DNA from 3 places in the Xanthobacter sp. SG618 genome. Region 2 is predicted to be linked to each of the others. Evidence: predicted binding sites of a transcription regulator. Region 2 holds the regulator's gene; each other region holds the start of a gene.
The links. The regulator LexA, encoded in region 2, represses DNA repair genes until DNA is damaged. The targets are predictions, from matches to a motif close to TGTTCNNNNTGTGTTCNG.
Positions count from the first base shown of each region.

Region 1 (10,098 bases), 160 kb from region 2:
GCGCTCCTCCGGCCGAAGGCCCCCGCTCGCGGATCAGGCCTCCGGCGTATCGTCTCCGGCAGCTTCCACGCCGCCTTCGCCCGCCTCACCCTCGGCACCGGTGTCCTCGCTGATGTGCTCAACCGAGACCACGCGCTCGCCTTCCGCCGTGTCGAACACGATGACGCCCTGGCTGGCGCGGCCGACGATGCGGATGCCATCCACGGGGCAGCGGATGAGCTGGCCGCCGTCGGTGACGAGCATGATCTGGTCGGCATCCTCCACCGGGAAGGAGGCGACGAGGCGCCCGTTGCGCTCGTTCACCGCCATGGCGACGATGCCCTTACCGCCGCGGCCGGTGACGCGATATTCGTAGGACGAGGTGCGCTTGCCGTAGCCGTTTTCGGACACGGTGAGGATGAACTGCTCCTTCGCGCCCATCTCGGCGTAGCGCTCCTGGCTGAGCTGGCCGGAGCCGCTCGCGCCCTCCTCCTGCTCCACCTCGGCGCTCTCGCCCGCCTCGCCGCGCAGGGCACGGCGCATCTTGATGTAAGCGAGCCGCTGCTCGGCGTCGGCATCCACATGGCGGATGATGGCCATGGAAATGACGCTGTCGCTCTCCTCCAGCCGGATGCCGCGCACGCCCACGCTGTCGCGGCCCTTGAACAGGCGCACCTCGGTGACCGGGAAGCGGATGCAGGCGCCGGCCGCCGTGGTGAGGAGCACGTCGTCCTCCTCCGTGCACAGGCCGACATCCGCGATGGCCTCGCCTTCGGCGAGCTTCATGGCGATCTTGCCGTTGCGGTTCACCTGCTGGAAATCGGTGAGCGCATTGCGCCGCACGGTGCCGCCGGTGGTGGCGAACATGATCTGCAGGCGCTGGTTCTCGCCCTCGTCCTCCGGCAGCAGTACCACGGAGGTGATGCGCTCGTCCTGCTCCAGCGGCAGGATGTTGATGAGGGCCTTGCCACGGGCCTGGGGCGCCGCCAGCGGCAGGCGCCACACCTTCATCTTGTAGACCTGCCCCTTGGAGGAGAAGAACAATACCGGCGCGTGCGTCGAGGCGACGAACAGGCGGGTGACGAAATCCTCGTCCCGCGTCTGCATGGCCGAGCGGCCCTTGCCGCCGCGCCGCTGCGCCCGATAGGTGGAGAGCGGCACGCGCTTGATGTAGCCGGCGTGGGAGACGGTGACGACCATCTCCTCGCGCTGGATGAGATCCTCGTCTTCCAGATCACCGAAGCCTTCGACGATCTCGGTCCGCCGCGGGGTGCCGAACTCCGCCTTGATGGCGAGAAGCTCGTCCCGGATGATCGCCCGCATGCGCGGCCGGCTGGCGAGGATTTCGAGATAATCGGCGATCTCGGCGGCGAGCTTGTCCAGCTCCTCGGCGATCTCGTCGCGGCCGAGGGCAGTAAGGCGCTGGAGCCGCAGGTCGAGGATGGCGCGGGCCTGCACCTCGGAGAGGCGATAGGTGCCGTCTTCCTTCAGCTTGTGGCGCGGATCGGCGATGAGGGCGATCAGCGGCGCCATGTCCTTGGCCGGCCAGTCGCGGCCCATCAGCGACTCACGCGCAGTCGCCGGGTCCGGCGCGGTGCGGATGAGGCGGATCACCTCGTCGATATTGGCGACGGCGATAGCGAGGCCCACCAACACGTGGGCGCGGTCGCGCGCCTTGCGCAGCAGGAATTTGGTGCGCCGGCTGATGACCTCCTCGCGGAAGGCGATGAAGGCGGTCAGCACGTCGTGCAGGGTAAGGATGCCCGGCTTGCCGCCGGAGAGCGCCACCATGTTCACGCCGAAGGACGTCTGCAGCAGCGTGAGCCGGTAGAGGTTGTTCAGCACCACGTCGGCTTGGGCGTCGCGCTTGATCTCGATGACCACGCGCATGCCGTCGCGATCGCTCTCGTCTCGGATTTCGGAGATACCCTCCACCCGCTTGTCGCGCACCAGCTCGGCGATCTTCTCGATCATCGTCGCCTTGTTCACCTGATAGGGAATCTCGGTGACGATGAGGGCCTCGCGGTCCTTGCGGATATGCTCGATGGCGACCTTCGCGCGCATCAGGATCGAGCCGCGACCGGTGAGATAGGCCTGGCGGATGCCGGTGCGGCCAAGGATCAGCGCGCCGGTGGGGAAATCCGGGCCGGGCAGCAGGTCGAGTAGCGCCTCGGGCTCCAGCAGCGGGTCGTCCAGCAGCGCGACGGTGACGTCGATGATCTCGCCGAGATTGTGCGGCGGGATGTTGGTGGCCATTCCCACCGCGATGCCGCCGGCGCCATTGACGAGCAGGTTGGGAAACTTGGCCGGCAGGACGGTCGGCTCATGTTCCGAATTGTCGTAATTGTCCTGAAAGTCGACGGTTTCCTTGTCCAGGTCGTCGAGGAGGGTGTTCGTCACCTTCTCCAGACGGACCTCGGTGTAGCGCATGGCTGCCGGGGCATCACCGTCCACCGAGCCGAAATTGCCCTGGCCGTCCACCAGCGGCACCCGCATGGCGAAGGTCTGAGCCATGCGCACCAGCGCGTCATAGACCGACTGATCACCGTGGGGATGGTATTTACCGATCACGTCGCCGACCACGCGGGCCGACTTGCGGTACTGCTTGTTCCACTCGTACCCGTTCTCGTGCATGGAGAACAGGATGCGCCGATGCACGGGCTTGAGGCCGTCGCGCACGTCGGGCAGGGCCCGGGCGACGATGACGCTCATGGCATAGTCGAGATAGGAGCGGGACAGCTCCTCCGTGATGGAAACGGGCCGGATGTCGGACGGCGGCTCGCCACCTGTCTTCGGCGTTTCGGAATCGGCCAAAAGTCAATACTCGCATGGATTGGTGAGGTGCTTCCTTCTAGCCGATTCACCCCTCCGACGCCAGCAAAACCCCTCTGGCGGACGTAAATTTATACCATATAAATCAATGGGTTATGCGGACCACCTTGCCGGTCGCCGGACAATTTGTCCGTTTTGCGTCAGATGGGCCCGCGAACGCCGTCCGAAGCGGCTCGAAAAGGGGGCTGCGACGGCATGGCAAAAGCCCGCCTGCGTCAGGCGCAGGCGGTGACTTTCTGTGAGCCGATCAGCACAAAACGGGGGCGGTCAGCACCGAAGCTGCCCGCCTTGCCCCGCCCTCAAAGCCGAAAGCGCGCCTCAGAACGGGATTTCGTCGTCGAGATCGGCTGCGGGGCGGCCACCACCCGAACCGCCGCCCATTCCGCCGCCAGCCGGGGCCGGACGGCGCCCGCCGCCCGAGGCGCCGCCGCCGCTATAGCCGCCGAAGCTGCCGCCTCCGCCGCCCATGGGGCTGGCAGAGCCGAAGTCGGAGCCGCCGCCGAACTCGTCGGCGCCAGCGCCGCCACCCTCGCGACCGTCGAGCAGGGTCAGCTCGCCGCGATAGGGACGCAGCACCACCTCGGTGGTGTAGGTCTCGCGGCCGTCCTTCTCATACTTGCGGGTCTCGAGCTGGCCCTCGATGTAGACCTTGGAGCCCTTCTTCAGGAAGCGCTCGGCAACGCCCACCAGGTTCTCGTTGAAGATCACCACGCGGTGCCACTCGGTGCGCTCGCGGCGCTCGCCGGAGGCCTTGTCCCGCCAGTTCTCGGATGTGGCGATGGACAGGTTGCAGACGCGGCCGCCGTTCTGGAACGACTTGACCTCCGGGTCGCGGCCCAGATTGCCGACCAGGATCACCTTGTTGACGCTGCCGGCCATCCCGCTCTCCCTCGTGCCGTGTTCCACACTACCGCAGGCCGCCATCTCGGCGCGCCGCGAATCCCGCACCCTACCGTCCCCGCCGGGCCATGCGACCCCCGGCGCGGTTTTATCCCCATGATGAACCGATGAACCGACGCGCGCTGCCGCACGTAACAGCTCAGGATCTCAATGTTCACGTTGTGTTCCTAACCGACTTCCCCCAGACTGGCAAGGGCATCGGGCGCGCCCGATGCGAGTCGTCGGCTCTTTTTGGGTGGCGCCCTCCGGAGTTCTGATTATGTTCTCTTCCGCATTGCACAAGGTTCACTACATTTCCGAGAGTTCATGAGCACGTTCCCCGGTGCGCTGCGCGGCTTTCCGGCCGCTCGCGTGCCCGCCGCTGCAAGGGCGGCACGATCGTTTCTCAGGCCCCGACCCCTTTTTGCGCCGCAGGCGCCAGCGGATGTCCATGTCTGATCGCGCAGCCTCCCCGCGTTCCAACCCGGCCGAAGCCCCCGTTCGCGAGGTGCCCCGCCGCGATGCCCGCACGCTTTCAGTGCGCGGCGCGCGCGAGCACAATCTCAAGAACGTGGACCTCGAAATCCCCCGCGACAGCCTGGTGGTGTTCACCGGCCTGTCGGGCTCGGGCAAAAGCTCGCTCGCCTTCGACACCATCTATGCGGAAGGCCAGCGGCGCTATGTGGAAAGCCTCTCGGCCTATGCCCGCCAGTTCCTGGAGATGATGCAGAAGCCGGACGTGGACCAGATCGACGGTCTCTCGCCGGCCATCTCCATCGAGCAGAAGACCACCTCGAGGAATCCGCGCTCCACGGTCGGCACCGTTACCGAGATCTACGACTACATGCGCCTTCTGTGGGCGCGCACCGGCGTGCCTTATTCCCCGGCCACGGGCCTGCCCATCGAGAGCCAGACCGTCTCGCAGATGGTGGACCGCACCCTCGCCTTGCCAGAGGGCACGCGGCTCTATCTGCTCGCGCCGGTGGTGCGCGGGCGCAAGGGCGAGTACCGCAAGGAGCTGGCCGACTGGATGAAGAAGGGCTTCCAGCGGGTCAAGGTCAACGGCGCCTTCCACGAGATCGCCGAAGCGCCGACCCTCGACAAGAAGTTCAAGCACGACATCGACGTGGTGGTGGACCGCATCGTGGTGCGCGCGGACCTTGCCCAGCGGCTTGCCGACAGCTTCGAGACCGCCCTCGGCCTCGCGGACGGCATCGCAGTGGCCGAGTTCGCCGACGAGAAGGATGAGGCCGGCGCGCCCCGCCGCATCATCTTCTCGGAGAAGTTCGCCTGCCCCGTCTCCGGCTTCACCATTCCGGAGATCGAGCCGCGGCTGTTCTCCTTCAACAATCCCTTCGGCGCCTGCCCGGCCTGCGACGGCCTCGGCGTGGAGCAGACCATCGACCCGGACCTCGTGGTGCCGGACAAGGCGCGCTCGCTGAAGCAGGGCGCCATCGCACCCTGGGCCAAGTCCACCTCGCCATATTACGGGCAGACGCTGGATGCGCTGGCCAAGCACTACCACTTCAAGCTGAACGTGCCCTTCGCCGATCTGCCGGAGCAGGCGCGCGAGGTGCTGCTCTTCGGCTCGGGCAGCGAGAAGATCACCTTCCACTATGACGACGGCATGCGTGCCTACGAGACCTCGAAGACCTTCGAGGGTGTGGTGCGCAACCTCGATCGGCGCTGGAAGGAGACCGACAGCGACTGGGCGCGGGAGGAGATTTCCAAATACTTCTCCACCGTCCCCTGCAAGGTCTGCAACGGCTACCGGCTGAAGCCGGAGGCGCTGGCGGTGAAGATCGCCGGGCGGCACATTGGCGAGATCGGCGAACTGTCGGTGCGCGCTGCGGCCGGATGGTTCGAGAACCTGCCGGCCCAGCTCACCGACAAGCAGAACGAGATCGCCGGGCGCATCCTGAAGGAGATCCGCGAGCGGCTGCGCTTCCTGCTGGACGTGGGGCTGGAGTACCTCACGCTGGCCCGCTCCTCGGGCACGCTCTCGGGCGGCGAGAGCCAGCGCATCCGCTTGGCATCGCAGATCGGCTCCGGTCTCACCGGCGTGCTCTACGTGCTGGACGAGCCCTCCATCGGCCTACACCAGCGCGACAACGAGCGGCTGCTCGGCACGCTGAAGCACCTGCGCGACCTCGGCAACACAGTGATCGTGGTGGAGCACGACGAGGACGCCATCCTCGCCGCCGACCATGTGGTGGACGTGGGCCCGGGCGCGGGCATTCACGGCGGGGAGATCGTGGCGCAGGGCACGCCGGCGGAAATCCTCGCCAATCCGGCCTCCCTCACCGGCCGTTATCTCACCGGCGAATTGAGCGTCGGCGTGCCGGCGCGGCGCAAGCCGAACCCCAAGCGCATGCTCAAGCTCTCGGGCGCGCGCGGCAACAACCTGAAGAACGTGACGGCGGAAATCCCGCTCGGCCTGTTCACCTGCATTACCGGCGTGTCAGGCGGCGGCAAATCCACCCTGCTGATCGACACGCTCTACAAGGCGGTGGCCCGCCGGCTCAACGGCGCCTCCGAGGCCCCTGCCCCGTTCGATAAGCTCGAGGGGCTGGAGCACCTCGACAAGGTGATCGACATCGACCAGTCGCCCATCGGCCGCACGCCGCGGTCCAATCCGGCAACTTATACCGGCGCCTTCACGCCCATCCGCGAATGGTTCGCCGGCCTGCCAGAGGCCAAGGCGCGGGGCTACGGCGCCGGGCGCTTCTCCTTCAACGTGAAGGGCGGGCGCTGCGAGGCCTGCCAGGGCGACGGCGTCATCAAGATCGAGATGCACTTCCTGCCGGACGTGTACGTCACCTGCGACGTCTGCAAGGGCAAGCGCTACAATCGCGAGACGCTGGAAGTCACCTTCAAGAACAAGTCCATCGCCGACGTGCTGGACATGACGGTGGAAGAGGGCGCGCAATTCTTCAAGGCCGTGCCCTCGGTGCGCGAGAAGCTGGAGACGCTGCACCGCGTCGGCCTCGATTACGTCAAGGTCGGCCAGCAGGCGACAACGCTCTCGGGCGGCGAGGCGCAGCGGGTGAAGCTCTCCAAGGAGCTGTCGCGCCGCGCCACCGGGCGCACGCTCTATATCCTCGACGAGCCAACCACCGGCCTGCACTTCCATGATGTGAAGAAGCTGCTGGAGGTGCTGCACGAGCTCGTGGAGCAGGGCAATTCGGTGGTGGTGATCGAGCACAATCTGGAGGTCATCAAGACCGCCGACTGGATCCTCGATCTCGGCCCCGAGGGTGGCGACGGCGGCGGCGAGATCGTGGTGGCCGGCACGCCGGAGACGGTGGCGGCCAGCAAGCGCTCCCACACCGGCCGCTTCCTCGCCGAGGTGCTGGCCCGGCGGCCGTTCGCCGACGACCGGAAGGGCGGCGCCGGGACGGACGCCAAGCCGGCGGCAGCCGGTCGCGGCAAGGCCGCGCGGCGTCCGGCTGTGGAAGATGTCGAGGCTGGCGCGCCCGCCCCTGGGGTGGAGGCTGCTGCCGTCGTGTCGGAAGAGGCCGCCTCGGCGGAGGCCCCCGAAGCGCCGCGTGTGGCGCGCGGCCGTCGGCGTCGACAGGCCGCCGAGTAAGGCGGCCTCCCGTGTCTTGCGCCCGCAGGCTCAGGCCATGCGGGCGTTACCGATGCGCATGCGACGGCGGAGCAGGCGGCCGGGCCCGTAGGTCCACATGAGCTGGGCGCGCGCCCGCAGGCTCAGGTGCCGGGCGGTGTCCTGCGGCACGAACCACGCATTGTGGCCCGTGCGCCGGACGAGATGGTAGTTGCCGCTGCGGAGCACGGCACAGGTCTCGCCGAACCGCTCGCGGTCGTCCACCACCACCAGCTTCGGCTGGAAACGGCTGAGCGTCACACCCTTGAGGACGTCGGGCTCGGCGCCTTCCACATCCACCGAGAGGAAGTCGATGGTCGAGACACCGGCGCCCTCAAGAACGGAGTCCAGGGTCGCGGCCGGCACCTCGATCACCATGTCCTCCGGCCGCACCTTGCGCGGATTGAAGACGATGGTGCTGCTGCCGCGGCGCTCCAGCAGGGCGACGCGACCCGCCGTCGCAGCTTCGGGCGCGACACAGGCGCACTGGACCACCTGAGCCTGCCGCGCGCGCCGCAGATTTTCTGCGAATTCCGGCACCGGCTCCACCAGAAGCCCTCTCCAGCCGGTCAGCTCGAGATGCAGCGTCTGGCTCTGGAAAACCGGATCGTAGGCCCCCACCTCCACGAAAACCCCTGACGGACCAAGGAAGCGGGACGTCAGTCCACGTTCTTCCTGAGCCGTATAGACCGCGGCCCCGGCAAGACCGGTGGCGCTCGCCACATTCATCACATGCCCCCATGCGGCTTACGCATTTGCGTCATGCCATCCCCGATGGCGATGGCATGTCGAGAGGGCCCCCGCCCCGCTCAAGCTATTTATAGCACCAGGGAGGCACAAAAGTACCGCCCTAAAGGTGGTCTCCATCAGCGGGATGCAATGCAGCATTGCAAGATTCCGATAGGTTAAAGACCTATGGCGCCCACCATGCACGCGTTGCATTGCTGCAATGCGTCAGCGGTCCTATGGCGATGCAGCATGTGGGCATATGTTTGGTCTCAGCAAGTGGAATCGCCGCGAGGCGGTCCACAAGAGGAGAAGTAACATGTTGCTCTGGGGTTTCCTGGCTCGCCAGTTCCGCCGGTGGCAGGTCTACAACCGCACGGTTGCGGAGCTGTCCAGCCTTGATGATCGCTCCCTCGCCGACATCAACGTGTCGCGCAGCGAAATCCGGGCCGTGGCCCGCCACGCTTCGGCCGTCGCCTGATTTCAGGCGCCGCCGCCATGGCTGAGCCGGCCTTCGGGCCGGCACCGGAGAATGGTCCCCTGAGGGGACCATTTTCGTTTTTGGGCCCCCTCCATGGCTCCCAATGGCCCTGAGGGTTGAAGTCCCTGCGGCGCGTGTGGCACACCCCTTGTCCCGCCGGGTGCCCCCGATTGCCGGCGGCACACTGGAGCCGCGATGCCTGACACTTTTTGGCCCAACCGTCCGAATGGCGATAATGTCGCACCCGTCCATGTGGTCGGCGGAGGGCTCGCGGGCTCGGAGGCGAGCTGGCAGCTGGCCACGCGGGGCATTCCCGTGGTGCTTCACGAGATGCGGCCCGTGCGCGGCACCGAAGCCCACCTCACCGACGGTCTCGCCGAACTCGTCTGCTCCAATTCCTTCCGCTCGGACGATCCGCAGGGCAATGCCGTGGGCGTGCTCCATGCGGAGATGCGCCGCGCCGGCTCGCTGATCCTCAAGGCGGCGGATGCCAATCAGGTGCCGGCGGGCGGCGCGCTCGCGGTGGACCGGGAGGGCTTCTCCCGCGCCGTGACCGCCGCGCTGGAGGGGCACCCGCTCATCGAGATCCGTCGCGAGGAGATCACCGGCCTGCCCCCGGCCGAGTGGGACAATGTGATCCTCGCTACCGGGCCCCTCACCTCCCCGGCGCTGGCCGAGGCCATCCTCGGCCTCACCGGTGAAAGCGCCCTCGCCTTCTTCGATGCTATCGCGCCCATCGTGCATTTCGACAGCATCGACATGGGCAAGGCCTGGTTCCAGTCGCGCTATGACAAAGCGGGGCCGGGCGGCACGGGCGCGGACTACATCAACTGCCCCATGGACGAGGCGCAGTACAACGCCTTCGTCGATGCGCTGATCTCCGGCGACAAGGCGCCGGTGCGGGACTTCGAGGCCAAGACCCCCTATTTCGACGGCTGCCTGCCCATCGAGGTGATGGCCGAGCGGGGCCGCGAGACGCTGCGCTTCGGCCCCATGAAGCCGGTGGGCCTCACCAATCCCCATGCGCCTGATGTGAAGGCCTATGCCATCGTCCAGCTGCGGCAGGACAACAACCTGGGCACGCTCTACAACATGGTGGGCTTCCAGACGAAGCTGCGCCATGGCGAGCAGGCCCGCGTGTTCCGCACCATACCGGGGCTAGAGAATGCGGAGTTCGCCCGGCTCGGCGGCCTCCACCGCAACACCTATCTCAATTCCCCGCGCCTTCTGGATGGCACGCTGCGCCTGAAGGCCGATCCGCGCCTGCGCTTCGCCGGCCAGATCACCGGTTGCGAGGGCTATGTGGAGAGCGCGGCGGTCGGTCTCATGGCCGGGCGCTTCGCCGCCGCCGAGCGCCTGGGGCTGGACGTGCCGCTGCCGCCGCTCACCACGGCGCACGGTGCGCTGCTCGCCCACATCACCGGCGGGCATATCGAAGCGGAAGCGGAAGGCGGTCCCCGCTCCTTCCAGCCCATGAACGTGAATTTCGGCCTGTTTCCCCCGCTCGCCGAGGCCCCCAAGGGCGAGGGCGGCAAGCGCCTGCGCGGCGCCGAGAAGACGCTCGCCAAGAAGAAGGCGCTCGCTGCGCGGGCCC
Region 1 covers NZ_JABBHL010000001.1:293,711-303,808, forward strand. The annotation lists gene gyrA (DNA gyrase subunit A) at 34-2,793, opposite strand; gene ssb (single-stranded DNA-binding protein) at 3,130-3,690, opposite strand; gene uvrA (excinuclease ABC subunit UvrA) at 4,142-7,279, shown strand; gene FHT36_RS01465 (FkbM family methyltransferase) at 7,310-8,026, opposite strand; gene FHT36_RS01470 (DUF1127 domain-containing protein) at 8,343-8,504, shown strand; gene trmFO (methylenetetrahydrofolate--tRNA-(uracil(54)-C(5))-methyltransferase (FADH(2)-oxidizing) TrmFO) at 8,700-10,098, shown strand, end outside.
Region 1: uvrA (excinuclease ABC subunit UvrA) is a predicted target of LexA. The motif match lies at 3,863-3,880, and genes of this name have one in related genera.

Region 2 (10,098 bases):
TTGGTGGAGCGCTGCCGGTCCGTATCCTCGATGCGCAGCAGCATCTTGCCGCCCGTGTGGCGGGCATAGAGCCAGTTGAACAGCGCCGTGCGCGCCCCGCCGATATGCAGGAAGCCGGTGGGCGAAGGGGCGAAGCGGGTGACGATCTGCGACATCGGGCGGGGCTCGGCGGGCTTGGGTCCGCTTGGACGTGAGGACGCGCGCATGCGGAGGCCCTGCGGAACGCAAACCGAACCACATGGCGCGCGGGAGGCGCCCGTGTAGCATAGAGGCGGGGCACAAGGAACACGGGGCGGGCGTGGCCCGGACCGGCCCCTCGGCGGGCGGGGATGGACGAGCGGGCCTCGAGCAGGGCGCGGGCAGGGGGGCGGGGCGCAGCGGTTGCGCTCCCGGTGCTTTCCGCGCGCGGTCTTCAGCGCCTCGCCGACGCGCTGAAGGCCCGCCTCGCCCATGACGTGGCGGCCGAGGCGGCCTCCGGGCGTCTGATCCTGTGGCTGCCGGCCGCCTTCACCGCCGGCATCCTGCTTTATTTCGGCGCCTCCACCGAGCCGTCGCTTGCCGCCAGCCTTGTGCTGGTGGCCGCATTCGCCGCGGCGGCCTTGGGGGCGAGGGCGCGGCCCGTGATGTTCGGCATCGCCGCGGTGCTGCTCGCCACGGCCGCCGGATTCGCGGCGGGCGGGATGCGGACCGAGCTCATCGCCCACGAGATGGTGGTGCCGCCCAAGACCCCGGTGCGCCTCTCCGGCTTCATTGAGCGCGTGGAGCGGCGGACCACCGGCGACCGCATCCTGCTGCGGCTGGATGGCGATGCCGTGCGCGGGCTGGCCAACGCGCCGGCGCTGGTGCGGCTCTCGCTCCGCAAGGGATGGGCGCCGCCGGTCGGCAGCCATGTGACCCAGCTGGCACAATTGCTGCCGCCCTCCGGCCCCGCCATGCCGGGCGCTCATGATTTCGGCCGCGCGCCCTGGTTCCAGGGCATCGGCACCATCGGCTACGGGCTCGGCCGGCCCAAGGCGGCGGCGCCGCGCGACCCGCCTCTATCCGTGCGCCTCGCCATGGCGCTGGACGGGGTGCGCCAGAGCCTCTCCGACCGCATCCGCGCCTCGCTCTCCGGCGTGCCGGCGGAGGTGGCGGTGGCGCTGGTGGCGGGCGACCGCTCGGGCATTCCCCATGCGGTGGAGGAGAGCATGCGCGTCTCCGGCCTCTCGCACATCCTCTCCATCTCCGGCCTGCACATGGCGCTGGTGGCCGGCACCCTGTTCGCGCTGGCGCGCGGGCTGCTGGCACTGGTGCCGGGGCTTGCTTTGTCGTGGCCGATCAAGTCCAGCGCGGCGCTCATCGCTCTCGCCGGCAGCGCCTTCTATCTGGTGCTGTCGGGCAATGACGTGCCCGCCCAGCGCTCCTTCGTGATGACGGGGCTGGTGCTGGCCGGCGTGCTGGTGGGGCGGCCGTCCTTGTCGCTACGGTCGGTGGGCGTGGCGGCCGTGGTGGTGCTGTCGCTGACGCCGGAGGCGGCGCTGGATCCGGGCACGCAGATGTCGTTCGCCGCCACCCTCGCCCTCGTCGCCGCCTATGAGCGGCTCCAACCCCTGCGGGCGATCCCGCGGCCGGATGGAATCGCCGGGGCGGTGGTCTCATGGGTGGCAGTGCTGGTGGCGGGCACGGCGCTCACCTCGCTGGTGGCGGGCCTCGCGACGGCGCCTTACGGCATCTTCCATTTCCAGCGGGTGGCACCCTACGGGCTGCTCGCCAACCTCGCCGCCATGCCGGCGGTCTCCTTCCTGGTGATGCCGGCGGGGCTCGCGGGCGTGCTGCTGATGCCGTTCGGCTGGGATCATCTCGCCTGGCCGGTGATGGGGCGGGGCATCGAGATCATGACGGCGGTGTCCGACTGGGTGGGCACGCTGCCGGGCGCCGACATCCGCGCCGCCTTCATCGGCGCCGGAACGTTGCTGTGGCTCTCCCTCGCGCTACTCGCCCTCTGCCTGCTGCGCGGCGTGCTCACCCTGGTGGCGCTGGTGCCCCTCGGCCTCGCCGCATTGGTGGCCGGAGCGCCGCTGAAACCGGACCTCCTCATCGCACCCGATGCGCAGACTGTGGCGGTGCGCATGCCGGACGGCCGGCTCTCCGTGCTCGGCGCCTCCGGCCAGAAGCTGGTGGTGGAGCAATGGCTGACGCGGGAGGGCGACCGCCGCACGGCCGGGGCGAAGGACCTCGCCGCCGCCTTCACCTGCGACCCGCTCGGCTGCACGGCGCCGCTGCCCGGCGGCGGCACCATCGCCGTGTCCCGGCGCGCGGAGGGATTGGAGGCGGATTGCCTCAACGCCCGCATGGTCGTCACCCGCGATGCCCCGCCCCGTGCCTGCCCCGCCGAGGTGCTGACGCCGGAAAAACTCGCGCGGACGGGGACGCTCGCCTTCACCCTGCGCGATGGAGCCCTCGTGGCCGAGCGAAGCCGCAGCCCCTCGGTCTCCCGGCCATGGATGGCACCGCTGCCGCCGGACCTCGCGCCGGAGCGGGGCGTGGTCGATGCGGGCGACCCGCAGACCGATGCCACGGCCCCGTGACCATCCCAAACCGGCGGCGCCGGCAAACGTCGGGGTGAGGGGCAACGCCTTCAAAAAAGCGCAGGCGCCCGTTGAGCGTGGACCACCGCGCCCCTCACCCCGTTCCGGATCTCCCGCAGGAGAAATCTAAGGATCAGTACCGGCGCATGAGGCCGATGAGGCGGCCCTGGATGCGCACGCGGTCAGGACCGAAAATGCGGGTTTCATAGGCCGGGTTGGCGGCCTCGAGCGCTATGGAGGCGCCCTTCTTGCGCAGGCGCTTGAGGGTCGCTTCCTCGTCATCCACCAGCGCCACGATGATGTCGCCGGTGTCTGCGGAATCGCATTTGCGGATCAGCACCGTATCGCCGTCGAGGATGCCGGCCTCGATCATGCTGTCGCCGCGCACTTCAAGGGCGAAGTGCTCGCCGGAGCCCAGCATCTCGGGCGGGATGTTCAGCGTGTGGCTGCGGCTCTGGATGGCGGAGATGGGCGTGCCGGCGGCGATGCGGCCCATGACCGGCACCGAGACCACCTGGCCCGCCTCGTCGTCCTCCGCCACGGGGCGGACCTTGCCGAGGCTGCCCTCGATGACCGAGGGCGAGAAGCCGCGCCCTGCGGACCGGGCGGAGGCGAGGCCGGGTGCCACGCTGTCGGGCAGGCGAACCACTTCCAGCGCACGGGCGCGATTGGGCAGGCGGCGGATGAAGCCGCGCTCTTCCAGAGCGGTGATGAGACGGTGGATGCCGGACTTGGAGCGCAGGTCCAGCGCCTCTTTCATCTCGTCGAAGGACGGGGGAACGCCGGTTTCCTTGAGCCGCTCATGGATGAAGCGCAGAAGGTCATATTGCTTCCGAGTGAGCATTCCCTGGCCCCGTTCCTTGCACGCACCGCCACGGAACAGGCGCTCTGCCGGTCCCGATTCAAGGCGCATCCAGCCCGGTGCGCCGCGAAACAAATCATGAACAGTCTTTATCTGTTCCTTTTGTGTTCCGCAAGTGGTGAAGGCTCCGTTAAGCGCTCAATCCTCGAAGGGAATAATCTCGCAGGGGTCTCCGACGCGGCCCGCCGGGGCGAAGGGAGGCCGCACCAGCAGGCAATCGGCGGCGGAGAGAATGCTCAGCATGGCGCTGTCCTGCGAGGCGCAGGGGATGGCGTGGATCGAGCCATCCGGCCGGCGTTCGAGTGTGGCGCGCATGAAGTCCCGCCGCACGTCATTGGGCGGCAGATCCGCCGCGAGGCGCGCCGGCACGGGCACGGGGCCGGGGCGGGAATCACCCTGAAGCGCGCGGATCAGGGGGACGAGGTAGATCATCCCGCAGACGTGGGAGGAGACAGGATTGCCCGGCAGCCCCAGCACCCGCACATCGCCGCGATGGCCGAACATCAGCGGCTTGCCGGGCCTGAGCGCGATCTTGTGGACCGAGAGATCGACCCCCTCCGCCTTCAGCGCCGGGGCCATCAGGTCATGATCGCCCACGGAGGCGCCACCGGAGGAGACGACGAGGTCGAACTCGCCGGAGAGCGCCCGCGCCACCACGGCGCGGATGGCGGCGAGGTCGTCCTTGATGAGGCCGAGGTCGGTCACATCGGCACCGGCGCGGCGGGCGAGTTCCGCGAGGCCGAAGGCGTTGGAGACGACGATCTCGCTGTCATTGCCGGTGCCCTGGCCCGGCAGCACCAGCTCGTCGCCGGTCTGCAGCAGGGCGACGCGCGGGCGGCGCGCGACCGGTACCGTCGCATGGTCCATGGCGGCGGCCAGCATGATGTCGCGGCCGGTCAGGCGCCGGCCGGCCAGGAGGCCGGGCGTGCTTTCGGAAAAATCGCAGCCGCGCTTGCGCACGTTGCGGAGCGCGGCGGTCGGGGCCGTGGTGGTGATGGTGTCGCCCTCGCGGGAGACGTTTTCCTGAATCACCACCGTGTCGGCGCCCTCAGGCACAACGGCGCCGGTGAAGATGCGCACGGCCTGCCCGGCGCCCACCGTGCCCGGATAGGGCCGGCCGGCGGCGGATTCGCCGATGACGGCGAGGCGGGCCGGCGTCTCGGCAATGTCGGCGCCGCGCACGGCGTAGCCATCCATGGCCGACATGTCGGCGGGCGGCTGGGTGCGGCGGGCCGCCAGATCGCGCGCCAGCACGCGGCCGGCCGCCGCCTGCACCGGCACCTCCTCCACACCGAGCGCGGTGACGCCGGAGGTGATGAGCGAGGTGGCCTCTTCGACGGTCATGAGCGCCATGGCGCGGCTCCCTCACTCTGCATGATCGCAGGTCTGGTCATGGTGGCGGGCCGGCTCAGGCCGCGCCGGCGTCGGCGCGGAAATGGCCGCTGCGGCCGCCGGATTTCTCCAGGAGCCGGATGCCCTCGATCCGCATGCCGCGGTCCGCGGCCTTGGCCATGTCGTAGATGGTGAGGCAGGCGACGGAGACGGCGGTGAGCGCCTCCATCTCGACGCCGGTCTGGCCCGTCACCTTGGCGCGGGCGGTGACATGAAGGCCGGGCAGAGCGGGGTCTGGGGAAACCTCCACCTCCACCTTGGTCAGCATCAGCGGATGGCAGAGGGGGATCAGCTCATGGGTACGCTTGGCGGCCATGATGCCGGCGATGCGCGCCACCCCCAGCACGTCGCCCTTCTTGGCGTTGCCGGAGAGGATGAGATCCAGCGTCGCCTGCGCCATCGCCACCCGGCCCTCGGCCAGCGCCTCGCGGGTGGTCGCGTCCTTGTCGGATACGTCCACCATGCGGGCGGCGCCCTGTTCGTCGAGATGGGTGAGGCTGGCCATGGCCGTCGCGGTCTTCCCGGAATCGATGTGCGGTCAGGAAGATGGCGTCCGCGGCGGCGCCTGTCCACCGCGGCAGAGACATGGCGTCGGAAAGGCTGTGTTGCCGGCGTCGATGGCGCTCAGCGCAGGCGGGTCCACACCTGCGTCTTGCAGAGCGGAACCACCACGCAGCCGCGCAGCTTCAGCGTGTTGTCACCGTCCATGGTGATGGTGCCGGAATAGGTCTTGCCGTCCTCGGCATTGTAGATGCTGCCGCCGGTCCATTCCTGCGGCCCGCCGGAGAAGCCGGTGAGGATGGTGAGACCCTTCAGCGCCCGGCTACGCAGGCCGGCGTTGGAATTGTTCACGTCCTTCAGCGCCGGATCGGCCTTCAGCCCTTCCGAGGAGACGAGGCGGCCGCACAGGCCATTGCCGCACTTGGAGATTTCCACCTGCCCGCTGCGGGTGGGGGTCAGCCACAGGCCGGTCGGGTCGGCGGCGAAAGCGGGGGTCACCAGGGTCGAGGTGGCAAGAAGGCCGGCGGCGGCAAGCGCAGCGGTGAGCGTGGTTCTCATGAAGCTTTTCCTCCCGTGAGGCACCGGCGATGCAGCAGCCGGTGCTGCGGCCTCTTGTCGGGCCGCCTCACGTATTAAGGCGTAACTTCACGTATACGGCAAGTCTATGTGGCGAGGAGCTGGCACGTGGCGGAAGCGACATCTTCCTGCCGCATCAGGCTCTCGCCCACGAGGATGGTGCCGATGCCCACCTGGGCCAGCCGGGCCACGTCCTGCGGGGTGAAGATGCCGCTCTCGCCGATGACGATGCGGTCCTTCGGCACGCGGGGCGCGAGGCGCTCGGAGGTCTCCAGCGTGGTCTCGAAGGTGCGCAAATTGCGGTTGTTGATGCCAATGAGCCGGCAGGGCAGGGTCAGCGCGCGGTCCAGCTCGGCGTCATCGTGCACTTCCACGATGGCGTCCATGCCGTACGCTGCCGCCGCATCCGCGAGGTCGCGGGCGAGGGCGTCGTCCACCCCGGCCATGATGATGAGGATGCAGTCCGCCCCCCAGGCGCGGGCCTCCGCCACCTGATAGGTGTCGTACATGAAATCCTTGCGCAGCACGGGCAGGCTCACCGCCGTGCGGGCGGCCTTCAGATAATCAGGCGCGCCCTGGAAGGAGGGTGTGTCCGTGAGCACCGAGAGGCAGGTGGCGCCGCCGCGCTGATAGGCGCGGGCGAGCGACGGCGGATCGAAGTCCGCGCGGATCAGGCCCTTGGAGGGGCTCGCCTTCTTGATCTCGGCGATCAGCGCCGTGCGGCCTTCCGAGAGGCTGTGCTCGATGGCCCCGGCGAAGGGGCGCACGCGGGGCGCGCAGCGGGCGGCGGCCTCGATCTCCGCCAGCGGCCGGGCCTTCTTGGCGGCGGCGATTTCCTCGCGCTTGTAGGCCTCGATCTTAGTAAGAATGTCGCTCATTGCGCGGCCTCCGGGGCGAGTGAGGCGGAGAGGGTGACGAGGCGTTCGAGCCGCGCGCGGGCGGAGCCCGTGTCGAGGCTGGTCTGCGCCATGCCGACACCGGCCGAGAGGTCCTTCGCCCGTCCGGCCACCACGAGGGCCGCGGCGGCGTTCAGCACCGCCACGTCGCGATAGGCGCCGGGGGCGCCGTCCAGCACGGCGCGCAGGGCGGCGGCATTGTGGACGGCATCGCCCCCCTTCAGCGCCTCGGCCGGGGCGCGGGCGAGGCCCACATCCTCCGGATTGAGGGTGAAGGTGTGGATGCGGCCGTCATCCAGCACGGCGATGTCGGTGCCGCCGGAGATGGTGATCTCGTCGAGCCCGTCCGAGCCGTGGACCACGAACGCCTTCTCCGAGCCCAGCGCCTTCAGCACCTCGGCCAGCGGCACGATCCAGGATTTCGCGAACACGCCCACCATCTGCCGCTTCACGCCGGCCGGATTGGAGAGCGGGCCGAGCAGGTTGAAGATGGTGCGCGTGCCCATTTCCACCCGCGTCGGGCCCACATGCTTCATGGCCGGGTGGTGGGAGGGGGCGAACATGAAACCGATGCCGGCCTCGCCGATGCAGCGGGAGATGCCGGCCGGATCGAGATCCAGCCGCACGCCCAGCGCGGAGAGCACGTCCGCCGCGCCGGATTTCGAGGAGAGCGCCCGGTTGCCGTGCTTCGCCACCGGCACGCCCGCGCCGGCCACGATGAAGCTGGCGCAGGTGGAGATGTTGTAGGAGCCGGAGGCGTCGCCTCCCGTGCCCACCACGTCCACCGCCTCGTCCGGGGCTTCCACGGTGAGCATCTTGGAGCGCATGACGGAGACCGCGCCGGCGATCTCCTCCACCGTCTCGCCGCGCACGCGCAGGCCCATGAGCAGCGCGCCCATCTGGGAGGGCGTCGCCTCGCCGGACATCATGCGGTCGAACACGAAGGCGGCTTCCTCACGGCTGAGGCTTGCGCCGGTGGCCACCTTGCCGAGCAGGGGTTTGAACTGGTCCATGGTGTGTTCTCGGCCCCCGTCCTCAGTCCTTGGCCTTCTCAGCATTGAAGGCGGCGGCGATCTCGAGGAAGTTGCGGATCAGCGCGTGCCCGTTCTCCGAGGCGATGCTCTCGGGATGGAACTGCACGCCGTGAATGGGCAGGCTCTTGTGGGCAAGGCCCATGATGAGGCCGTCGGCGGTGTGGGCCGTCACCTCCAGCTCATCGGGCAGGGTGTCCCGCTCGACGATCAGCGAATGATAGCGCGTCGCCTGGAAGGAATGGTTGAGCCCGCGGAAGACGCTTTTGCCCTCGTGCAGGATCTCGCTCATCTTGCCGTGCATGGGGGAGGGCGCGCGCACCACGTCGCCGCCGAACACCTGCCCGATGGACTGGTGCCCGAGGCACACGCCGAAGATCGGCACCTTGTCCCCCGCCTTGGCGATGAGATCGAGGCAGATGCCCGCCTCGTTGGGCGTGCAGGGGCCGGGGGACAGCACGATGGCGTCCGGCTTCTCGGCCAGCACGTCCTCCACGCTCACAGTGTCGTTGCGGTGGACGGTGACGGTAGCGCCGAGCTCGCCCAGGTAATGGACGAGGTTGTAGGTGAAGCTGTCGTAATTATCGATCAGCGTGACCTTCGGGGACTGGGTGGCGGACATCTGGAACTCCGGCCCCGCGCCGCTTAAGCGGGAATGGCGGGTGTTAAGGCGATGGATGACGGGCGGTCAATGGTGATGGGCAGGGAGCTCGCGTAGCTCCCCTCTCCCCTTGCGGAAGAGGGGGCGGGGGGTGAGGGGGCGGCTCAGCCATCCCGGCCCTCGTGCAAGCGGCGCGAACCCCTCACCCCGGCCCTCTCCCGCAAGGGGAGAGGGAGTCAGGGCTGTTCCCGCTTCACCATCGCTCGCGACGTGTCATCCCCATCTCCATCCCCTCACTGCCCCTTCCCGGCGCGGGCGGCGAAGCGCACGGCTTCCTCGCCGGCGCGGAACAGGGCCTTGGCCTTGTTCACGCACTCCTGGTGCTCGCTCTCGGGCACCGAGTCGTAGACGATGCCGGCGCCGGCCTGGACGAACATGCGCCCGTCCTTCACCACCGCCGTGCGCAGCACGATGCAGGTATCCATCTCGCCATTGGCGCCGAAATAGCCGATGGCGCCGGCATAGATGCCGCGCTTGTCCTTCTCCAGCTCGTCGATGATCTCCATGGCCCGCACCTTGGGCGCGCCGGAGACCGTGCCGGCGGGAAAGCCGGCCGCCAGCGCGTCCACCGCGTCGAAGCGCCGGTCGATGGCGCCTTCCACGTTGGAGACGATGTGCATGACCTGGCTGTAGCGCTCGATGAAGAACGAGTCCGTCACCTTCACCGTGCCCACCCGCGAGACTCTGCCGGCGTCGTTGCGGCCGAGGTCGAGCAGCATCAAATGCTCGGCGCGCTCCTTGGGATCGGCGAGCAGTTCGGCCGCCAGCGCCTCGTCCTCGGCATGGGTGGCGCCGCGCTTGCGGGTGCCGGCGATGGGGCGGATCGTCACCTTCCCGTCCCGCACCCGCACCAGGATCTCCGGCGAGGAGCACACCACCGAGAAGCCGTCGAAGTTCAGGTAAACGAGGAACGGCGCCGGGTTCACCCGCCGCAATGCCCGGTAGAGGGCGAAGGGTGGCAAGGTGAACGGGCTCTCGAAGCGCTGGGACAGCACCACCTGGAAAATGTCGCCGGCGCGGATGTAATCCTTCGCCTTCTCCACCATGGCGCAGAATTCCTCCGCGCCGGTGTTGGAGGACTGCGAGACCTCGCCGTGGAACGGCTCCGGCGCGGGGTGGGCGATGGCGCGGTCGAGGTCCGCCACCACCTGGTCGAGGCGGATGATCGCCGCTTCCCACGCGGCGCGGGGCGAGACGCCCTCCTTCGCCCGCACGGGGGTGACTGCGGTCAGCTCATCCTTCACCGCATCGAACACCACCATCACGGTGGGGCGGATGAGCAGCGCCTCGGGCACGCCGATGGGATCGGGCTTGGCCGGGCCGAGCTTTTCCATCTGCCGGACCATGTCGTAGCCGAGATAGCCGAACACGCCGGCAGCCATGGGCGGGGCGCCCTCCGGCAGCTCGATGGCAGATTCGGCCAGAAGGGCGCGCAGCGCGGTCAGCGGCGGCTCGGCGCAGCGCACGAAGGCGCTCTTGTCGGCGTCCGGCGTCCGGTTGATCTCGGCGAGATCGCCGGAGGCGCGGAAGATGAGATCGGGCTTCATCCCGATCATGGAATAGCGCCCGCGCGCCTGCCCGCCCTCGACGGATTCGAGCAGGAAGGCGTTGG
Region 2 covers NZ_JABBHL010000001.1:132,472-142,569, forward strand. The annotation lists gene gltX (glutamate--tRNA ligase) at 1-155, opposite strand, end outside; gene FHT36_RS24260 (ComEC/Rec2 family competence protein) at 393-2,567, shown strand; gene lexA (transcriptional repressor LexA) at 2,701-3,411, opposite strand; gene glp (gephyrin-like molybdotransferase Glp) at 3,568-4,782, opposite strand; gene moaC (cyclic pyranopterin monophosphate synthase MoaC) at 4,838-5,326, opposite strand; gene FHT36_RS00680 (DUF2147 domain-containing protein) at 5,446-5,880, opposite strand; gene trpC (indole-3-glycerol phosphate synthase TrpC) at 5,985-6,776, opposite strand; gene trpD (anthranilate phosphoribosyltransferase) at 6,773-7,807, opposite strand; gene FHT36_RS00695 (aminodeoxychorismate/anthranilate synthase component II) at 7,830-8,447, opposite strand; gene trpE (anthranilate synthase component I) at 8,720-10,098, opposite strand, start outside.

Region 3 (10,098 bases), on a different contig from region 2:
TTGCGGTCGGCAATGCCGAGCCCGTCGAGGCCGAGGCCGACGGCGGTGCGCACCAGATGGGCCGGCGCGCTGGCCCCCCGCAGGAAGGAGAAATGCGAGGCCGCCGCCAGTTCCGCATAGACGGGCGCGCTCACGGGAACAGCCCGTGGAGGAACCATTGCGGCGCCGACGTCTCCCGCCCGTAGGTGCCTTCGCGATAGAGCCAGAAGCGCCGGCCCTGCGTGTCCTCCACGCGGAAATAGTCGCGCGTCAGGCCCGGCCGGTTGCCATCGAGGGCAGTCCACCATTCCGGGGCGATGCGCTCCGGCCCCTCGGCTCGCGCCACCTCGTGCAGCACGCGCCGCCAGCGGAAGCGCAAAGGCGGGCCGTCCGGCACCTGGGCCAGCGTCTCCACCGGCTCGGGCACGGGAAACAGGGCCGGCGGGCGGGCGAGGGGGGCGTCCGCAGCCGTCGGCTCGGCCCAATCGTGTGCCAGCGCCTCCCGGCTGCGCCACGCCTTCTGCGCGGGCACCCGCACGGCGGCCTGCTCGGGAATATGGCTGTTCTGCGCGGCAAGGCAGGTGACGCGGCGCGGCCCCAGCCGGGCGGAGAGGGTGTCCACCAACTGGTCGAGCCCCGCGCCGGCCGGCTCGGCACCGAAGCCGGACTGGGTGGCGGCCAGCGGTTCGGCCGCAGTGACGGACAGGCGGATCACATCATAGCCGAAGCCGGGGTCCAGCGGATCGGCCAGCGCCGCCAGCCGTTCGCGGAACAGGCCGGCGAGGCGTGCCCCGTCGCGCAGGGGCGCCGCCGTGCCCGCCGCCACACGTCGCACGGCGCCATCGCTGCGGAAGAAGGCGGCCTCGAAGCGCCGTCCGCCCTCGCCATGCCGTTCCAGCACGCCGGCGAGGTCGCGGGCGAGGTCGGCGAGCACGGCGCGGGCGGTCGCCTCGTCGCCCATGGGCTCGGCGAAGCGCCGCTCCGCCACATAGACGGGCAGGGGATTGAGCGGGGAAATGGGCGGCGAGGCGGCGCCGCACAGCTCGTCCAGCCGCTCCACCAAGGCACTGCCGAAGCGGGCGGCAAGCGCCGCGCGGGGCTTGCCGGCGATGTCGCCGATGCGCACAAGCCCGAGATAGGTGAGGCTCCGCCCCGCCTCCGCATCGAGGCCGAGGGCGTCCACCGGCAAGGGCGCGACGGCTTCCCGCTCGCCTCCCGCCGTCACCACCTGTCCCGGCCGCCAGCGGGCGAGGGCGAGAGCGGCCCGCGCAGTCCCGGCCACCGCGCCACAGGCGGCAAGCCCGGTGGCGGCGAGCCGTTCCGTCATGGCAGACAGTAGGGCCGCCTCGCCGCCGAACAGATGGGCGCAGCCGGTGATGTCGAGGACGATGCCGTCCGGCCCGGACACGGCGACGAAGGGCGTCCAGCGCTCGCACCACGAGGCGATGGCGGCGAGCAGTGCCGCATCCGCCGCCGCATCCGCCTCCACTGCCTCGGTCTGCGGCACGCGCGCCTGCGCATCTGCGAGCGTGAGGCCGGGATGAAGGCCGAGGCGGGCGGCGGCCGCGTCCACCGCGGCGAGGCGGCGGGCATTGGCTTTCACCTCCACCGTGACCAGCGGCGGATCAGCCGGTGCGGCGCCAGCCGGAAACGACATGCGACGCCCCCGCCGGCTGCGGTGCAGCCGGTCGGTCGGCAGGCGCGGCAGGTAGAGCGCGGCGAGGCGCCGGGGTGAAGCGTCGGGCATGGGCATTCCATTCCACGGTGAAGCGGCCGGTGGGTCCGAGGCGGTTGCGCTCGATTTCCAGCGCGAAGGCGGGCAGGCCGAGGCAGAAGGCCGGCACATCCCCCGCCACGCGAGAGGGGGCCGCAGCAACCCGCCAGCGGGTAGCGGCGGCGGAAGGGCCAGGGTCCGCCCCCGGCCGCAGCAGGAGGGACGGCACGCCGGAACGCTCGCTGCGCAAGGCGAGCCGGCGGGTGGCGGTGAGATCGATGAGGCGCGGGGATCCCCAGGGCTCGGCCACCACCAGCCCGAGGGCGCCATGGCCAAGGGCTTCCTCTGCGGCGCCCAGCGTGTCGGCGGCGTCTGCGGCGGCCACCAGGATCAGGCGGGAGGGATCGAGCCCGAAGGCGGCGCAGCCGGGGCCGTAGATATCGCCCCCCTCCAGCGCTGCCATGTCCTGCCGCACCCACAGCACCGGCTTGCGGGTGCCGGCCGCGAGCGCGAGGGCGAAACCGAGCACGGCAGCGGCATTGCCCTTCTCGGCCGGGAAGGCCTCGTGCAGCGCATCGCGGGCCAGCCCGCCCCCCAGCACCTCGTCCAGGCCCCCCCCAAGCGACAGGCGCGGCCGGGCGGGACCATCCGGGAGGCCGGACAGCCGTTCCATCTCGACGATGCGGCGGCGAAGAGCCGCCAGATCCTCGCGCTGGGCCTGCTGCGGGTGGGGAAAGGAGGTCATGGATGGGCGCCAAATGTTCCTATTTTGTTCTATTTTAAAAAGGACTCCAGCAGGGCTGAATGTCAACCGTACGGAGGTCCGGCAGCAGGGCCTGCGGGGGCTGGAGCGGACCCGGCGCAGGCGGGTGCAGTGGTGCGGGCTTGTCCCCATGATTCACAGATAAGGTATCATGAAACCGTTGTGGTGAGGTGCAAACCTCCCCTTAACGCCCCCCGCCCTAGTGTCCTCGAAACGGCGCCGGTGCTGCGGATTTCGGATTCCCATGTCTTCCTTCAACCGTCCTCCGAGACCTTTTGCGTATCCTTCCTACGCTCCGGACGACTCGTTCGATCCACCTCCCGCCGATTCTGGCGCAGAGCGCGGCCTGCCCTCGTTCTACGAGCGGATTCCGGAATACGATCCGGCCATCCACGACGGCGCCTTCGAGGCTGTCGAAACCAATAGTTGGATCGACCTGGAGCTGGTCCCGAGCTGGCTGCGGCCGTTCACCCTCGACGCCAACACCCGCTTCACCCGCACCCCGGACCATCTGCTGCGCCCCCGCGAGCCGGGCGCGCCCCCGCTGCCGAGCATGCCGCCCGTCCTGCCGCAGGTGCCCACCCCGGTCACGACCCAGGGGTCGAGCCGCGGCTGGCACTTCCTGTTCGAGCCGGCGGACGATGCGGTCCAGCCGGCAGCGCAGCCCGTCGCCAAGCATGCGGATATCCCCGAGGAGACCGGCTTCGCCGCGCCCGCCGCCGCGCCGGAAGAGGTGACGGCGGCCCCCGTCGTCCTGCCTCCCGTCGAGGAGGAAAACGTCGCTGCGGCCTGTGAGCCCTCCGCTTCCGAGGTCGCGCTTGCGGAGGCTGCTCCGGGCGAGGAGATTCTGACGGAAGCGGCCGCGCCTGCGCTCCTTGAGGCTGACATTGCGCCGCAGGCTGTGGCTGAGGCAGCTTCGGAGGTCGATACGGCCGATATCCCGGATCACCTGTGGAGCCTGCTGCGCCTCGTCGTCCTAGGCCGCGCCGCCACCCCGCCCGCTCCGGCCGGGGAGCAGGACCTTGATCCTGCGCCCGCAGAGACGGGCAATGCGGAAGACGACCTGGTGGAGAGCGAGGACCCGGCGTTCGAGGCGTTGTCCGACGCCGAGGAGACTGCCGACTTCGACGAAGACGAAGTTTCCGAGGAGGACGCCTCCGAAGACGACGAACTCGAGGACGAAGACTCCGAGGACGATGAGGTCGCCGAACTGGAAGGCGACACGGACGACGCCGAGGAGGAGGGCGAAGAGATCGACCTTTCCGAGGACGACGACGAACTGGACGAGGACGACGGGGCACTCTCCTCCGAGCTGGAGGACGATGAACTCGAAGACGACGAAGTCGAAGACGATGCCTTCGAGGACTCGGACCTTACGGAAGAGGAAGACGGGGAACTCGACGAGGAAGAGCCGGAAGGCGCCGCCGCGCTTGAAGACAAGGATCAGGGCGAGGCCGAAGCCGAGGAGGAATCCCTCCCCCTAGCGGCCGCGCCGAGCCTGTCGGGCGAAGTGTTTGCGTCCTGGAGGCCCTACCAGCAGAGCATCAGCGCCCAGTTCTTCGGCGCCCTGCATTCGGCTGCTACGTCCGCTCCCGCGGTCTCGGCAGCAGTGCCTGCAACGTCGGATGCCGTCGTCCCCGTTCCGGTGCAGGCCGTTGCTACCCTCCCGCCCGAGCCTGCTCCTGCAGCGGCGGAGGCCGCGGAAGGCCCCTATTTCCTTCCCCCCCTCGACCTGCTGCGCGAGCCGCCGGTGGTGGAGCCGGACTATGAGTTGTCCGAGGAATTCCTCGACCAGTCCTCCACCATGCTGCAGCAGGTGCTGCGCGATTTCGGCGTGCGGGGCGAGGTGATCGACGCCAATCCCGGCCCGGTCGTCACCCTCTACGAATTCGAGCCGGCACCGGGGGTAAAGTCCTCCCGCGTCATCGGCCTGTCGCCGGATATCGCCCGTTCCATGAGCGCGGTGTCGGCCCGCGTGGCGGTGGTCGAGGGGCGCAACGTCATCGGCATCGAGCTGCCCAACCGGCGGCGCGAGACCGTGTGGCTGCGGGAGCTTCTGGCTAGCCACGAATTCGCCGATACCCACCCCAAGCTCGGCCTGTGCCTGGGCAAGACCATCGGCGGCGTTCCGGTGATCGCCGACCTCGCGCGGATGCCGCACCTGCTGGTCGCCGGCACCACCGGCTCGGGCAAGTCGGTGGCCATCAACACCATGATCCTGAGCCTGCTCTACCGGCACACGCCGGAAGCCTGCCGGCTCATCATGATCGACCCGAAGATGCTGGAGCTCTCGGTCTACGAGGGCATCCCGCATTTGCTCACCCCCGTCGTCACCGATCCGAAGAAGGCGATCATCGCGTTGAAATGGGCGGTGAAGGAGATGGAGGAGCGCTATCGCAAGATGAGCCGCCTCGCCGTGCGGAACATCGACGGCTACAACGCCCGCGTCCGCGAAGCCGCGGCGAAGGGCGAGATCATCACCCGCAACGTGCAGGTAGGGTTCGATCGCGAGACCGGGGAGGCCCTGTTCGAGGAACAGGAGATGGACCTGACCGCGCTGCCCTACATCGTCGTCATCGTCGACGAGATGGCGGACCTGATGATGGTGGCAGGCAAGGAGATCGAGGGCGCCATCCAGCGCCTCGCGCAGATGGCCCGGGCCGCTGGCATCCATCTGGTGATGGCGACGCAGCGCCCCTCCGTGGATGTCATCACAGGCACCATCAAGGCCAATTTCCCCACCCGCATTTCCTTCCAGGTGACCAGCAAGATCGACAGCCGCACCATCCTCGGCGAGATGGGCGCGGAAACGCTGCTGGGGCAGGGCGACATGCTGTTCATGGCCGGCGGCGGCCGCATCAGCCGTGTCCACGGCCCCTTCGTCTCTGACGGCGAGGTGGAGAAGGTCGTCGCCTTCCTCAAGGCCCAGGGCGGGCCGGATTATATTGACGAGGTGGTTCTGGACGAGGATGCCGTGGCCGAGGACGATGACGAGGCGGTGTTCGACCGCTCCAGCATCGCTGATGCGGGCGGCGACCTCTACGAGCAGGCGGTGGCCATCGTCATGCGGGACCGCAAGGCCTCCACCTCCTACATCCAGCGCCGCCTGCAGGTGGGCTACAACAAGGCCGCTTCCCTCATGGAGCGCATGGAAACCGAAGGCATCGTCGGCCCCGCCAACCACGCCGGAAAGCGCGAGATCCTCACCTTCTCCCGGCCGGGGTGAGAGGACGCGCGACCGGCGATCCTCCACCTTTGCCTCCCGCGCGCCCTCGGCTACCTTGTCAGCTTGATCCGGGCCAACCGGACGCGCGGTCGGGCCGCGGGATCGGGAGACGTTCAGTGGTGCAACCCTTCAGCGTGGTCCAGGGAGGCCGCATGGCTCAGGCATGCGCGGTCGGGCTGCGCGACATCTCCATCGCCTTTCCCGGCGCCAGCCGTGCGGCTTCGCCCTTCGTCGCGGTGCAGGGCGTCAATCTCGATGTGGCGGATGGCGAGTTCGTCGCCATCGTCGGCCCCACCGGCTGCGGCAAGTCCACCCTTCTCAACGCGACGGCTGGCCTGTTGAAGCCGGCCTCCGGCACGGTGACGATCCACGGCAAGCCTCTCGCCGGCCTCAACCGCGCGGCCGGCTATCTCTTCCAGGCCGAGGCCCTGTTCCCGTGGAAGACGGCACTCGACAACGTGGCCATAGGCCTTGAGGTCGCCGGCACCGACACGGACGAGGCGCGCGCCCGTGCCCGCAAGTGGCTGGCCCGCGTGGGGCTCGCTGCCTTCGCCGATCGCTATCCCCACCAATTGTCCGGCGGGCAGAGGAAGCGCGTGGGCCTCGCCCAGGTGTTGATCCGCGATCCCAAGATCCTGCTCATGGACGAGCCCTTCGGCCCGCTCGATGCCCAGACCCGGCAGATCATGGGCAACCTCCTGCTCGATCTGTGGAGCCAGGACCGCAAGGCCGTGATGTTCGTGACCCATGATCTGGAGGAGGCGATTTCGCTGGCCGACCGGGTGGTCATCATGGGCGCGGGGCCAGCCTCGCGCATCATCGGCCAGTGGCGTGTGCCCATCCCGCGCCCGCGTGACATCGACGTGCGGCTGGAACCTGCCTTCCACCACCTTCACCGCGAGATCTGGGCGGCGCTGAAGGATGAGGTCGTGAAGGGCTATCGCCAGTCCGAGGTCGCGAGCTGAACCATGCGCAATCGTTTCACGCTGTTCACCCTGCAGGTGCTGGTGGCGGTGGTGCTGATCGCCATCTGGCATTTCGGCTCCACGGTGAAGGTCTCGATTCCGGCGCTCTCGCCGAAGCCCTTCTACCCGCTCGATCCCTTCTTCTTTTCGACGCCGCTCGCCGTTTTCGAGCGCACCTTCAAGGACTTCTACACGGGGGTGATCTGGTATCACCTCGGCATCACCCTGCTGGAAACCATGCTCGCCTTCGCCATCGGCGCGCTGGGCGGGATGCTGGTGGGCTTCTGGTTCGCGCGCAAGGCGGTGATCGCCGCAGTGTTCGACCCCTATGTGAAGATGGCCAATGCGCTGCCGCGCGTGGTGCTGGCGCCCATATTCGCCCTGTGGCTGGGACTCGGCATCTGGTCCAAGGTGGCGCTGGGCGTCACGCTGGTGTTCTTCATCGTTTTCTTCAATGTCTATCAGGGCGTTAAGGAAGTCAGCCCGACGCTGCTCGCCAACGCCCGCATGCTGGGCATGAGCGAGCGCCAGCTGATGCGGAACGTGTTCTGGCCCTCCGCGCTCACCTGGATGTTCTCCTCGCTTCACACGGCGGTGGGCTTTGCGCTGGTGGGGGCGGTGGTGGGGGAATATCTCGGTTCGGCGGCGGGGCTTGGCTATCGCATCCACCAGGCGGAAGGGGTGTTTGACGTCACCGGCGTGTTCTCGGGCATGCTGGTGCTTTCCATCTTCGTCATCATCATCGACACGCTGGTGAGCGCAATCGAGAACCGCCTGTTGGTGTGGCGCCCCGCGCCGGCCACACAGGCGTAGAGAAAAACGGGAGGAAAATCATGAGGTTGCTCAAGCTCGCGGTGGCCGCCATCGCGCTCGCCTGCGCCGTGCCCGCGGCCGCCCAGCCGGCGGCGAAGGCGGAGAAGCCGAAGCTCACGCTGGGTGTCGGCGGCAAGCCGCTGCTCTATTACCTGCCCCTCACGATCGCCGAGCGGAAGGGTTTCTTCAAGGATGAGGGGCTGGACGTCGCCATCAACGATTTCGGCGGCGGAGCCAAGTCTTTGCAAGCCCTTATCGGCGGCTCCATCGACGTGGTGACGGGCGCCTACGAGCACACCATCCGCATGCAGGCCAAGGGCCAGGACATTGTTTCCGTTATCGAATTGGGCCGTTTCCCGGGGATTGTCCTGGTGGCGCGGAAGGATCGGCCGATCAAGTCGGTGAAGGATCTCAAGGGCGCGAAGATCGGCGTCACGGCGCCGGGCTCCTCCACGAATTTCTTCGTCAATTTCCTCATGGCCAAAGAAGGCCTGAAGCCGGATGATGCCTCCTACGTAGGTGTCGGCGGCGGTGCCTCGGCCGTGGCGCAGATGAAGCGTGGCGAAATCGATGCCATGTCAAATCTCGACCCTGTCATTACAAAGCTCGAGGATGACGGTGACGTCATTATTCTGGCAGACAGCCGCACGGAAGCCGGAAACGAAAAGATCTTCGGCGGGGAAAATCCGGCCGCGGTGCTCTACATGAAGCGCGACTTCGTGGAGCAGAATCCGGTCACCACGCAGAAGCTGGTGAACGCTTTCTATAAGGCGCTTCAATGGCTTAAGACCGCTACGCCCGAGGATGTGGCGGCGGTGGTGCCGGAGGAATATCTGCTCGGGGACAAGACGCTCTACCTCAACGCGGTCAAGAACTCGCTGCCGATCTATTCGCGCACCGGTTTGATCCCCGAGCGGGGCATGAAGAATGCCCTCAACATGTTGGTAGAGTTCGATCCTGAGCTGAAAGCGGCGAAGATCGACCTCGCCAAGACGTTCGACGGCGCCTTCGTGGCGAAGGCCGCTTCGGCCAAATAATCCGGCTGCGGTTCAGGTGTGTTTCACCACCTTGCCGGGGGGCGTTCACCCCCGGTATCGGCGGGGTTCGGCGACAGGTTCGGGAGCGGCGGGCGAAAAACTTAGGTCCCCGCCCTTGAACCGCCGCGATTGACGCTTATCTCTGCATCAACCCCAGCCGACGGATGCGGCGCGCTTTGAGCGCAGACGCTTCCGGGAGACGGACGGATGTACTCCGATCCCGACCGAGCAGATCGCACCGCGGCAAGGGGCGTTCGTTCCTTCGCTTTCCATTTCATGGATGAGCGAAGGGGCGAGCCGAGCGGACAAGTTCGTCGACGGCCTCTTCTTCGTTTCCTTCGGGCCGCGACGCAAAAGCCTTCCCACAAAGCGAACCTGTCCTGAACTGCGCCCCGCTGCGCCGCGCACTGTCATGGTCGCGTGCCGCCGGGGCGATCGGCGCCTTCGGGAAGTCCCGGAGAGCGTTCCCACAGGAGGCCTCACATGGCCACGGGTACCGTCAAGTTTTTCAACGCCCAGAAGGGTTTCGGCTTCATCGTTCAGGATGAGGGCGGCCCCGACGTGTTCGTCCACATCTCCGACGTGGAGCGGTCCGGCATGTACAGCCTCAACGACGGCCAGAAGGTCTCGTTCGATGTTGTCCCGGACAACCGCGGGAAGAGCAAGGCTGCGAACCTCGCCGCCCTCTGACGCGCTTAAGCGTTGAATTAAATGGCCCGGCTGTCTCACGACGGCCGGGCCATTTTCGTTTCAAAAGGGCCTCAGCGCAGGACGTAGACGGTCGCGCCCACGCGCACGCGATTGTAGAGGTCCACCACGTCGTCATTGGTCATGCGGAAGCAGCCGGACGACACCGCCTGCCCGATGGTCTCCGGCTCGTTGGAGCCGTGGATGCGGTAGAGGCTGGAGCCGAGATACATGGCGCGGGCGCCGAGCGGGTTGTCGATGCCGCCGGGCATGTAGCGCGGCAAATCGGGACGGCGCCGCAGCATCTGCGCCGGCGGGGTCCAGGAGGGCCATTCCTTCTTGGCGCTCACCGTCTTAACGCCGGACCAGCGGAAGCCGTCGCGGCCGACGCCGACGCCGTAGCGGATGGCCTGGCCACGCGACGTTACGTAATAAAGGCGGCGCTCCGACGTGTTGATGACGATGTTGCCGGGCGCATATTTCGGATCGATGGAGACCATCTGCCGGCCGATGGGCGAGGTGCTGCCCACCACGCCGACATTTCCGCCGCCGAAGAACTTGTTGAAATTGAAGATGTCGTAGCGATCGTCGGCCTTGGCCGAGCCCGTCGCCACCAGCGCGGCGATGCCTGCAAAAACAAGCGATTTCAGCTTCATCATGGCTCTGCGTCTCGGATGGACCGGAGCGCGAACGACCATCGAGCACGCCCGGATACGTCGGCAACACCGCTTTGTCGCCACAAAACGGACAAGACTGCAACCGCTTTGTGGCGAACGGGTTCCCGTCCCACGGGAGTGTGAAGATGTTTTCTCCTAACGCGCTACCGCCCCCGAAGTTGCTGCCGCTGCGGCAGCAAAGGCCGCCAGCGCGGCGTTGAAGCGGTCCGCCGCCTCGATGAAGGGGGCGTGGCCGAT
Region 3 covers NZ_JABBHL010000004.1:145,915-156,012, reverse strand. The annotation lists gene FHT36_RS12735 (error-prone DNA polymerase) at 1-158, opposite strand, end outside; gene FHT36_RS12730 (DNA polymerase Y family protein) at 131-1,636, opposite strand; gene FHT36_RS12725 (ImuA family protein) at 1,605-2,438, opposite strand; gene FHT36_RS24495 (DNA translocase FtsK) at 2,701-5,682, shown strand; gene FHT36_RS12715 (ABC transporter ATP-binding protein) at 5,835-6,647, shown strand; gene FHT36_RS12710 (ABC transporter permease) at 6,651-7,460, shown strand; gene FHT36_RS12705 (ABC transporter substrate-binding protein) at 7,481-8,497, shown strand; gene FHT36_RS12700 (cold-shock protein) at 8,981-9,187, shown strand; gene FHT36_RS12695 (L,D-transpeptidase) at 9,259-9,843, opposite strand; gene FHT36_RS12690 (alpha/beta fold hydrolase) at 9,997-10,098, opposite strand, start outside.
Region 3: FHT36_RS12725 (ImuA family protein) is a predicted target of LexA. The motif match lies at 2,453-2,470, and genes of this name have one in related genera.